DNA from 2 places in the Bacillus seohaeanensis genome. Region 2 is predicted to be linked to the other one. Evidence: riboswitches for the same ligand, from Rfam matches in the RefSeq annotation. Region 2 holds a riboswitch; the other holds the start of a gene.
The links. A riboswitch is a leader RNA that binds a small molecule or an ion and turns the genes downstream of it on or off. The one in region 2 is predicted to bind S-adenosylmethionine.

Region 1: another riboswitch for S-adenosylmethionine. It lies ahead of ACFSUL_RS06755 (hypothetical protein); the one in region 2 lies ahead of ACFSUL_RS05105 (5-methyltetrahydropteroyltriglutamate--homocysteine S-methyltransferase).

Annotation. Positions count from the first base shown of each region.
Region 1 is NZ_JBHUMF010000015.1:135,613-141,265, forward strand. Features, by position in the region: gene ACFSUL_RS06740 (FusB/FusC family EF-G-binding protein) at 1-206, opposite strand, end outside; gene ACFSUL_RS06745 (CD3324 family protein) at 409-672, opposite strand; gene ACFSUL_RS06750 (hypothetical protein) at 1,538-1,783, shown strand; gene ACFSUL_RS06755 (hypothetical protein) at 2,265-2,600, opposite strand; SAM riboswitch class I at 2,741-2,846, opposite strand; gene ACFSUL_RS06760 (metallophosphoesterase) at 2,987-3,838, shown strand; gene cspD (cold-shock protein CspD) at 3,900-4,097, opposite strand; gene ACFSUL_RS06770 (GNAT family N-acetyltransferase) at 4,309-4,845, opposite strand; gene ACFSUL_RS06775 (histidine--tRNA ligase) at 4,842-5,653, opposite strand, start outside.
Region 2 is NZ_JBHUMF010000012.1:70,661-76,313, forward strand. Features, by position in the region: gene ACFSUL_RS05095 (YhgE/Pip domain-containing protein) at 1-1,383, shown strand, start outside; gene ACFSUL_RS05100 (cytidine deaminase) at 1,708-2,106, shown strand; SAM riboswitch class I at 2,612-2,713, shown strand; gene ACFSUL_RS05105 (5-methyltetrahydropteroyltriglutamate--homocysteine S-methyltransferase) at 2,882-3,985, shown strand; gene ACFSUL_RS05110 (efflux RND transporter permease subunit) at 4,116-5,653, opposite strand, start outside.

The sequences.
Region 1 (5,653 bases), on a different contig from region 2:
TCTTTATCTTTAATTTTCACAATCGGATTTAGTAATTGTTTCTGCTCATCACTAATATCCGAAAACAAATTTAACACTTTTTCTATTGAAAGAGACCTTAGTGCATTAAGAACATCAACATCGTTTGCAGTCGAATGCCCACTTACTAAAATCTTTGTTTGCATTTTAATGAAATTGTATTGATCACTTCTAATGAAGGGTTCCATTTTCATCATTCCTTGTAAATTATTATTTTTTCACCCTATGAAGGGTTTCCGAAGACAAGCAGTTTTAACTCTTATCCCGTTTTTACTTTAAAATATTCACCCATTTTATTCAATGTAAAAGATGATTATAAAACAAACTCTACATACACAAAGCACTGATAATCTATTCTCTAGATCACCAGTGCCACAGTCTCGTACCTATTTATTTAGAGTACACAATTTTTTTAATTGTTTCCGTTGAAAGGAAATAATCGTCTGCTAATTGACTAATAGAAATGCCACTTTTAAACGCATTTTTAATAGAGGCATTTCTGTCATCAATATTCTTTCTTGTACCAGAACGAGTACCCCATTTCTGATAAGTCGTTTTTGGTTTAGGAATATATATTGTTTCCCCTTGAACATATTTTTGAATTTCTATTATTAGCTTCTCGGGTAATATTGTGGTTGCTTTTACGTATTTCATTTCTGCCAGCTCCTTATTTTTATAAAATATAAATAAGGTGCAAAGCCGAATATTAGAAATATACACTCACAAAGGCGATGTTATGTTAAACAAGCGTCCACCCCATGCAAAGTATCGCCTTTCCAATACCAGGCTTTGCATGAGACGCTGCAGACTTTGGTAAACGAAGAATATTTACCATTTGTACACCTCCCCAATTATTGACTTAACCATTGTGAACCTCTCTTAAAACTCAATAATATTTTGGGTTCTCCACTCAATAGTATAAAATAAAGTAACTTCCATTGCACCTACCACTTTTTCACGACACCCTAATATAGGAATAACCTTTATAAATTCTTGTACTATAAAAAAGCTAGTTTTACCTAGCTTTTTTAATTATGTGCGTTTAGTTAAGGTAAACTATGGTTTTTACACTATAAAATCTTCCGGTTGATCAAGTAATTTATCAATATCAACATAATATATTGGAGGATTGCATTCTTCTCTTGCAATATCGACGGTCATTTCTAAAATTTGATCAATATCCACACTTATTACCTCCATAATATAGATTAATTAGTTCTTTTGTTCACTACACTATTCGTGATAAGTAAAAGATCTTTGAGGGTATAATGACTTTCTTTTTATATTATACACATCAACTGGGCGATAAGTCCTATATCAAGACTTAGAGGAACCAATAAAGTATCGTTACATACATTCATTCCACATTGTAAGCTAATTAAACTACTTTCTAATTTTTATATAAAACGGAACTATTACCTCCTTACACTCTTACTATTCGCTAGAAATATAGTAGTTTCTTAGAAAAGAATTTCCTATTCTGATATACTCGTAAAAGACGGCGACAGGGGGGATTCCTATGGGGAAAAAGAGGACAGAGGAAGAATTTAATGTGGGACAATCGCGAGTTTTATTTTTCTTCGGGGTGTTTTTTATTGCTTTTCAACCACCTAAACTAGTTACCGTTGCAGCACTACTATTATTTTCAAGTTTTTTTATTCTCAAATGGTTTTATCTATATAAAAACCTTGACGTTAAACCTAAAATAGGCGAAATAATCCAACTAGCACTCTTTATAACATTAATTATGCTCGTTCGCATGTAAATCATAAAAAGAGGTTGGGACATAACTAAAATACTATCCCCTAAAGACGAATAATATCAGATTAAATTATTTCGTAATCGCTGTTACACACCGCTGTTGATTTCCGTGTCAAGACTTCGCTTTCCGCGAGCGGTCGGTGAGCCTCCGGGAAAAGCGGAAGTGGCTTGGTCAGCTCGTGAAGAAAATAGGGAAATACCCAAAAGGCGCTTTTTGCCTTTAGGGGATTTCATCTTTTTCACAGCGAGTTAGCCGCTGGAGCTAAACATGCGCTGCGCTCTTGCGGGGTCTCACCTGTTCCGCTTTTCCCGCAGGAGTCTTCGTCTTGCACTCCAATCAACAGCTAGAACAAGTTAAAAAGAACAACAAGTTTTATTAAGACTTATAAAAAAATCCGAACTAATTTCCCTTCAAATGAAAGAATTAGTTCGAATTTTTATTCACCTAGAGCACATTTGTCCCAGCCTCTTTTTATTAGATCCGGTTATTTTAATGATTTTAAAATAAGTTTTATATAATTTGACTTACTTTCTATTTCTAACCCTTTGCGGATCAATTCACTCCAAATGTATCTGTCTAGCGAATATGGATCCAGTCCTTTTTTCTGCTTTACTATCCAATCGGGTATATCAATATGAAATACAGATTCTCTCTGCGACACGAATAATTCGTTCGTGTTTTTTCCAAGAATTAAAAGAAGTGAATTTTCTTCACTCCAATATTTAAGTTGTTTTTCTACACATGCAGCAACATGGTATAAGAACTTTTCTTCCGGTAGACTTTTTGCCATGTACCCTCGAGCTAATCCGTTATGGTTCATGTTTTCCTCTCCTTTTCTTGCAGTAATTTATTAAAGGTATCAAGAGGAATCGATGTATAATAAGTTAACAGGAAATCATCTGTCACTCTTTACAAAATGCTTCTTATTCACTGAATCAACACAAAAAGCACCTATTCCGTCTGTCATCATTCAAAGCAAAAGCCTCGCTGGTAGTAGCACCTTTTCCTAAAAGGCTGGTTGCTGTGGAGTCAAAGAGCCAGTTCTCTCGTCCACTCTTGATAACCTTTGTTTCTCTTATTATATTACAATTTATTTACGTTGAAAAGCAAAATCATAGTAATCCAATCGGAATTATATATAATTAATATCCTGAAACGTCAAACTGGTATTTTCAAGTGAGCTTTATAAGGGGGTGTGTGGTGGAAATGAAACGAAGAAGAAATATACTTATTACAGTAATTACTATTTTTCTGTTTGGATGTGGATTTTTATACTATCAAAATAATGCAATAACAACGACGCACATTCATATAGCATCTAAAAAGATACCTAGAAGTTTTAATGAATATGTGATTGTCCAATTGTCTGACCTACACAGTAAATCTTTCGGTGACAACCAAAAAAATTTAGTTCAAAAAATAAAAAAGCAAAATCCCGATATTATCGTGTTTACTGGCGATCTAATAGATCAAAAAAAATACGATAAAAAGGCGAGTCTTACTCTAATGGAGGAACTTCTCAAATTGGCACCCGTTTATTATGTAAGTGGTAATCATGAATGGTGGTCAGGAAAATATTCTGAACTAAAAGCAAGTTTAAAAACACTTGGTGTGACTCTACTAGATAATAAATATAAAAAAATAACAAAAGGTCAAGATAGTATTCATATTATAGGCATCGATGACCCTGCAAATGTAGCGGAAGCTGATGAGAAAAAGATTGTGCGTGAGGAGCTCGATACTGTTCTACAGCATATTGAAAAACAAGATAATTTCCAAATTCTCTTATCTCATCGACCAGAAATGTTCCATTTATATAGTGAATATACTATTGACCTCATACTAACTGGTCACGCTCATGGTGGACAAATTAGGATCCCTTTTGTTGGTGGAATAGTAGCACCCAATCAAGGGATTCTCCCTAAATATACAACAGGAAAATATACTATCAAAAACTCCACAATGATTGTTAATAGGGGTTTAGGAAATAGCATCATCCCTCAAAGGATATTCAACAAACCAGAAATCATTGTTCTAAAACTTTTTTCCACTAAATAGGCCCTAATAAAAAAATAGAGTACGCCAAGTGGCGTACTCTATTTAGATAGTTTGGTTTAGATTACTTTTGAACGTTAGCTGCTTGAGGTCCACGATCACCTTCGACGATTTCGAAAGTAACTTCTTGACCTTCGTCTAATGATTTGTAGCCTTCACCTTGAATTGCTGAGAAATGAACGAATACATCGTCTTGACCTTCAACTTCGATAAAACCGAAACCTTTTTCTGCGTTAAACCATTTAACTTTACCTTGTAACATTTAGCTAGTACCTCCTAGTGCTGTTTGCACATGTCTTTATTTTGCTATTCTTGCTCACAGTTAATCAAAACAAGTTATATTTATAATTATCCAATTAAACGGAACAAAAATATTATCTATACTATAACAGATTGAATTTTCAAAAACAAGTAGATAACAGATTGTTTCTTCATAGAAGTTCCATTTTTGTTACCAATTATCTGGATTAACACTATCCACCTATTTTTTCCCAATCACGTTTTAAAATACGCATTTCTACTAAATTCCAATACTCCCTCCCTACCTTTCTATATTCTGGTAGTACTTCTGTTTTTACAAATCCACATTTCTCATAACAGCGAATAGCGCTACTGTTAAAATCAAAAACACCTAAACAGATACTGTAAAGATTTAATTGTTTAAAACCGAATTTCACCACTTCGTTTACCATCATTTCACCATAGCCATTTCCTCTTGCATTTTTTTCTCCAACTAACACTCTTCCAATTCTTGCAGAATGTTTTTGGTGATCAATTTTCCCCAGAGAAATATGACCAATGGCATTATTATTTTCATTCAATGCTTTAAAAATATACATGTATGATTCACTTTTTGAGCTGTCGATAAGGTAACGATTTAACCTTTCTATCGTTACCGGGTATTCTAATGAAGGTCCCGCCCATTGCATAACAAATTCAGGTGTAGCGTTTGAAACCCAAGAACACAGCTGCTCGATATCACTTTTTTTAAACTCCTTCAGTTTAATCATTTTCGGCATTCTCCCTTTACTAAGGCATAGATTTCATCTAACTTGTTTAAGTCAATCGAAATCTCCTTTCCAGAATCCATTTCTTTTATATTTGCGATAGAAGTTTCTACCTCATTTGATCCTACTACCATTACATATGGGATTTTCTCCTTATTTGCATAAGAAAAGGCTTTTGCAAGCTTTTTACCCATCATTTCGATTTCAACCTTTACTCCCGTTTTTCTTAATCCCTGAGCAATTGTCAACACTTCTTTTTCCATCCCAATAGGAATAATTAATAATTCTGTACTATTAGTTGTTAAACTAATTCCATTTTCTTTCAACGCATAATATACAACATCTAGACCAATGGAAATTCCGACTGTTGGATATTCCCTTTCACTATTTAGTAATTTCCCAATAATTTTATCGTATCTTCCCCCACTGCCAATCGATGATGTAATAGTGGAGTTCTTTAAAAATATTTCATAAATCGTTCCCGTGTAAATATCTAAACCTCTTGCTAAAAATGGGGTAAACCGACAGAATTCTTTTATGTTGAATGCTTCTAAATACGCTTCTAGTTCTGCTATTTCGTTAAGTCCTTCATTATAAAGACTATTTTGAAACATTGCTTTCCGTTTATCTAGTGCCAACAAATCTTTATCTTTTAATAACTCAACAATCCGTGTGATTTGTAAAGTATTTATCCCTTTTTCATTTAGTTCTTCGGTGACACCATCTACTCCTATTTTTTCTACCTTATCTAGCGTTAATATAACAGCGTTCGTTTTTCCCTCTGGAATTTCTAATGACCTTAACATTCCTA
Region 2 (5,653 bases):
AATGGTCATCTTGAAATCAACATCGATACAGCTCAGAATAAAGAGACTGATTCGGTATTCTATGAAAATTACTTATTACAAGTTTCCTTGACGCTTCCGAATACGTATCAGAACATTGAAGCTTCAGGCGGAATGGTTGCGAATGCAGGAAAAAATAAGCAAATTACGTTTACCGTCATGCCTGGACAAGAGGAAAAGCTTAGTGTGAAAGCAGATGTCGAGGATTTTGAATTTCAAGGAGTGGAAATCGCAGCGGTTCCATCTACACTGCCAATCGATACATCGGGCACGGAAAATATGACGGAAGACATGTCCGCTTTATCTGATGGCATCAGGGAATTAAATAACGGTGTCGCTGACCTTAAAAAAGGTGTTTCCGAATGGAGTAGTGGTGCTGTCAGCTTACGCGATGGTTCTGCAGAGTACAATAATGGAATGAGCGAGGTGGCTGGCTCCTCTTCTAAACTTATTGGTGCATCGGGATCTATTCGCGAAGCACTCGGTAAGATTAATCAATCCCTGTCTGGCCAAACAGCTGAAGTAGATTTAACGAGCTTGTCTGAACTGCCGGCAGGTCTTACTCAATTAGCAGATGGCCTTACGGAAACAGCCAATGGTTTATCCACCTTACAAAAAAATTATTCACAAGCATATAAGGCGTTAGATAGTGCGATTGTGGAAATTCCAGCTCAGCAAATCTCCGCTGAAGAGATTGCCGCATTGTATGAGAGTGGGGCCGATGCTAAGGTCGTGGACAAACTGGTGGCATCCCATAAAGCTGCTCAAAAAGTAAAAGAGACCTATGCTCGGGTAAAAGAAGCCTTTGCTGTAGTAGAACCGACTTTGAATGAGATCAGTGGATCGGTAAGAGAGATGAGCGGACAACTGACGTCTACTGCAACTAATCTGTCTACCTCTCTTAAAGAGACAAACCTGAGCGGACTGAGTGAATTACAAAAAGGTCTAGCAGCGCTGTCTTCTAATTACACCGAGTTCCATTCCGGATTAGTTAGCTATACAGATGGGGTGAGTCAATTATCTTCATCCTATAACAAGCTTCATTCAGGTATTGTGGAGCTGACTGGCGGAACAAGCGAATTAGAAGAGGGTGTTAGCGAACTCCACAACGGGACCAACAAATTATACGAGGAAACAAAAAACTTACCAAGCCAAATGCAAGAGGAAATCAATAAAATGATCCAGGAATACGACAAATCGGATTTTGAACCTGTATCCTTTGTTTCCTCTAAAAACGAAAAAGTCTCTTCTGTTCAATTTGTCATCAAGACAGAGAGCATTGAAAAAGAAGAACAAGAAACGAAGAAAGCGGAACCTGAGAAAGAGAAAGGGTTCTGGGAATTGTTAGTGGATCTATTTAAATAGTGGGAAAAGGGGCATGCAATAGTTGGAAAATCAACTTATTGCATGCCTTTTTTATAAGGGCGCCCCCACCTTTGTCAGCCCCATTGAACAAAATAATAGATTTTATCGCAAATGTGCAGCCCCTAAAAAGCTGCGTTTTTAGCCCGAGTAGAAGGTGGAGTTGCATCTACAAGAATTCCTGCGCCACTAATTACACCAAAATTTCAGCTGGGTCTAATATTGACAAACTTTTCAAAAAAATGTATTATAAAAATCCTGCCAATCAAACGGTTGGCGTAAAGGGGACTGTGAAAAGTTCATTCTTCTATGTAAGGGATGGATAATATGAATAAAGAGCAACTAGTGGAAAGTGCACGTAAGATGAAGGAAAGAGCTTATGTACCTTATTCTAAATTTCCGGTAGGAGTAGCACTACTATTAAAAGATGGTACGGTTATTAATGGAGTAAACGTGGAAAATGTTTCTTTAGGCGCAACAAATTGCGCTGAGCGAACGGCTGTATTTACTGCAGTAACAAATGGTTACCAAAAAGGTGATTTTCAAGCTATAGCTGTTGCTGGTGATACGGCAGATTTCCTCCCACCTTGTAGTATTTGCAGACAAGTTCTAGCAGAATTCTGTTTACCTGATATGCCAGTTTATTTAACAAATGAGAACAAAGATATATTAGAGTTAACATTAAAAGATTTATTACCTTACGCTTTTACAGATTTAGATATGTAAAATACAATACTTAACAAATTAACTAAAGAAGGGCAGGTTTTGAGTATCTTTTCTCAAAGTTTGCCCTTATATTATTTGTTTAAAATAGTTGCTAAATTAACTATTTAATTTAACAAGCCGTAGTAATGAAGATCTTTAATAATCGGATATTTTAGTATAAGAATGAGTGGCGGAAGAGAAGGAAGCATATTAGACTGAATTGTATAGTGGAATTTTCAGGTGTATACTTATGTGACAACATTGAAAAGAGCTTGAAGTGGAAATCTTCTCTATCTAACAGTGCTCTTAATGGAATAAAAGCAGGATTCATATTAATTTTCTTAGTTTTTTATTGGCTCTTTTCTCTCCATGTTTTTCCTCATAATATAATTCCGTAGGATTTGCTATAAGCTATTAATCTTCGGGAAGTTACAGGAAAAACAAAATGGAGAAACTTTTTATTAGTGTTGACAAACTACTTTTTTAGGTTTATAGTAAACTCAATAATTTAATATTTCTAAATTTTTTCTTATCTAGAGAGGTGGAGGGACTGGCCCTTTGAAGCCTCGGCAGCAGACTTTTAAGAGTACTGTGCCAATTCCAGTAGCATAATGCTAGAAGATAAGAGGAGTAGGTAATCTCATTTGTCTATTAACCCCTCTTCTTATTTTGGAAGAGGGGTTTTTTATTTCTAGCATAGAATCAGGTACATTTGCAGCATTGTGTACGGATTGGATAAGAGGATTTGGCAGTATGTTTTCATTCCACTAATAAAAATTAAGGGAGAGGGATTAAAATGACAAAAACATTAGTTAAAGCACCATTTAGAGCAGATCATGTAGGGAGTTTGTTACGACCAGAGAGAATACATAAAGCGAGAAAAGAATTTCAAGAAGGAACAATCACTGCACAAGAACTACGTGACATTGAAACAGCAGAAATTAAAAATATCGTTGATAAGCAAATCGAAGTCGGACTGCAAGCTGTCACAGATGGAGAGTTTCGCCGTAGATTTTGGCATACAGATTTTCTAGAACATTTAAATGGTGTAGAAGGGTATGTTCCAGACCATGGTTTTAAATTTAAAGGAGAAGAAACGGAAAGATACGATGTGCGTGTTATCGGAAAAATTTCTTTTAACCAGGATCACCCACATGTAAAAGACTTTATCGAATTTAAAGAAATTGTTGGGGACCGTGCGATTGCAAAACAAACGATTCCAAGTCCAAATCAATTGTTTAACGCCGGTATTCGTAATCAAGACATTTATCCGGATATTAAAGAATATGCAAATGATATTATTAAAGCATACCGCGATGCCATCCAAGCTTTTTATGATGCAGGTTGCCGTTACTTACAACTAGATGATGTATACATTGCTGGTCTTAATGCACCGGAAATCCCATTTAATGATAGTGGTTATTCCCGTGAACAATTAATTGACTTGGCATTACAAGTTGTTAATGGTGTACTAGAAGATAAACCAGAAGATCTAATTGTAACGACTCATCTTTGCCGTGGTAACTACCGGTCTAATTGGGCATTTGAAGGAAGTTACGCTAAGATTGCCCCGACATTATTTGCAAAAGAAAAAGTAAATGGATTTTTCCTAGAATATGATGATGACCGATCTGGAGATTTCAAACCATTGGAATACATTCCAACTGGAGGTCCTCAAGTAGTGCTAGGTGTATTCACATCGAAGCATGGTGAATTAGAAGATAAGGAAAACATTAAAGCGCGTGTGGAAGAAGCAACAAAATATGTACCATTAGAGCAATTATGTATTAGTCCACAATGCGGTTTTGCTTCTACTCATCATGGAAATATTTTAACTGAGGAAGAGCAATGGACGAAGTTGAAGTATATTGTAGATATTTCTAAAGAGATTTGGGGATAAGAGGTGAAGAGAACGCCTTTAGATGGGGGACTCTTTTGAACCACCTTCCAGTTTTTGAAGGATACAGTGTAGTGTGAGTAAATCCAAACAAAGGCCCTACAGGATGAAATCATCCTGTAGGGCCTTTTTATTAGTTTTCTTTTATATCTTTACGGTTTTTCTTAAATAACTTCGATAATAATTCGTAAACAATTGGAACAACAATTAATGTTAATAATGTTGCACTTGTTAAACCACCAATTACCGTAATAGCGAGACCTTTTGATATTAAACCGCCTCCGCCAGAGCCAATTGCTAATGGTATTAATGCACCAATCGTTGCAATTGCGGTCATGAGGATTGGACGCAAGCGCGTTGATCCAGCTTCGAGAATTGCTTCACGCATATTCATGCCATCACGTTCCATGTGTATAATACGGTCTACTAGTACAATGGCATTTGTTACAACAATACCAATTAACATTAATAGCCCCATCATAACGGAAACAGAAATTGTTTCACCTGCGATTAATAACCCTACAAAGGAACCAATTACCGCAAACGGTAAGGAGAATAGGATAGCAAATGGTGCAAGACCTTCCCCGAATGTTACAACAAGGATGAAGTATACAATTAGGATGGCTGCAAGCATTGCTACACCAAGTTGTGTGAATGTTTCTGTCATGTCTGCAGCAACACCACCGACCCCAGTCGTTACGCCTTTAGGTAAATCTAGTTCTTCAATCGCTTCGTCGACTTCCGATGTTGCTTTTGAAATATCATCACCAATGACTGTTCCTGAGACAGTAGCATAGTATTCACCTTTACTACGTGCAAGTGTATTTAATGTCGTACCTTCTTTAACTGTTACGAGCTCAGAAAGTGGCATCGCTGTACCAGTTGCTGTCTGTACTTTGGTTGCCAATAGTTCATCAATTGACTTTGGTTTTTCTGTTTGCTCTTGTTGCACGATGACATCTAACGTGTCACCGTCTTTTTCGACAGTTGTCAAGGTTTCCTGTGTTTGGTCAGGACTCAACATCATAACAATTTGACCCGTAGTTAAACCATACTGCAGTAATTCCTCTTGTTCGACATGGAAAGTATACTCAACATATGCATCCTCTGCACTTGAAGAGACATCTTCTAAGTCATCATTTTCTTTCATAACTTTTTCTGCCATTTTTACAGATTTATTTAGATTATCTAAATCTTCACTGTAGAAGGAGTAACTCACTTCATTAGTATTCATGGACATGGAAGTGAAGTTTTGGCTTTTCCATTCACCAGATTGGTCAATGTTAAACACATATTCTTCAATTTCTTCACGTGCTTCCGGGAAGTCTTCCATTTCTGGGTCAAAGATAAGGTACATTAATGCACCATCTCCTCCGCCACCCATCATCGCTGCCGTCGGATCGCCGCTTTCTGTAACAGATAATTGAACAATGTCAATATCTTCATGCTTTAATAATTTTTCTTCTACAACTTCAATATTGGCTAATGTATCTTCCTTTTTCTCACCTGTTTCAGGCGTGTATGTTAGATACATAACTTTTTCTTCTTCACTACCCATGAAGCTGAAGCCGATTAATGGTGTTAAGGCTAAGCTACCTACTAATAATACGATAGCAACTAGTGAAGTAACAATTTTATGGTTCAATGTCCAAGCAAGAATGCCTTTGTACC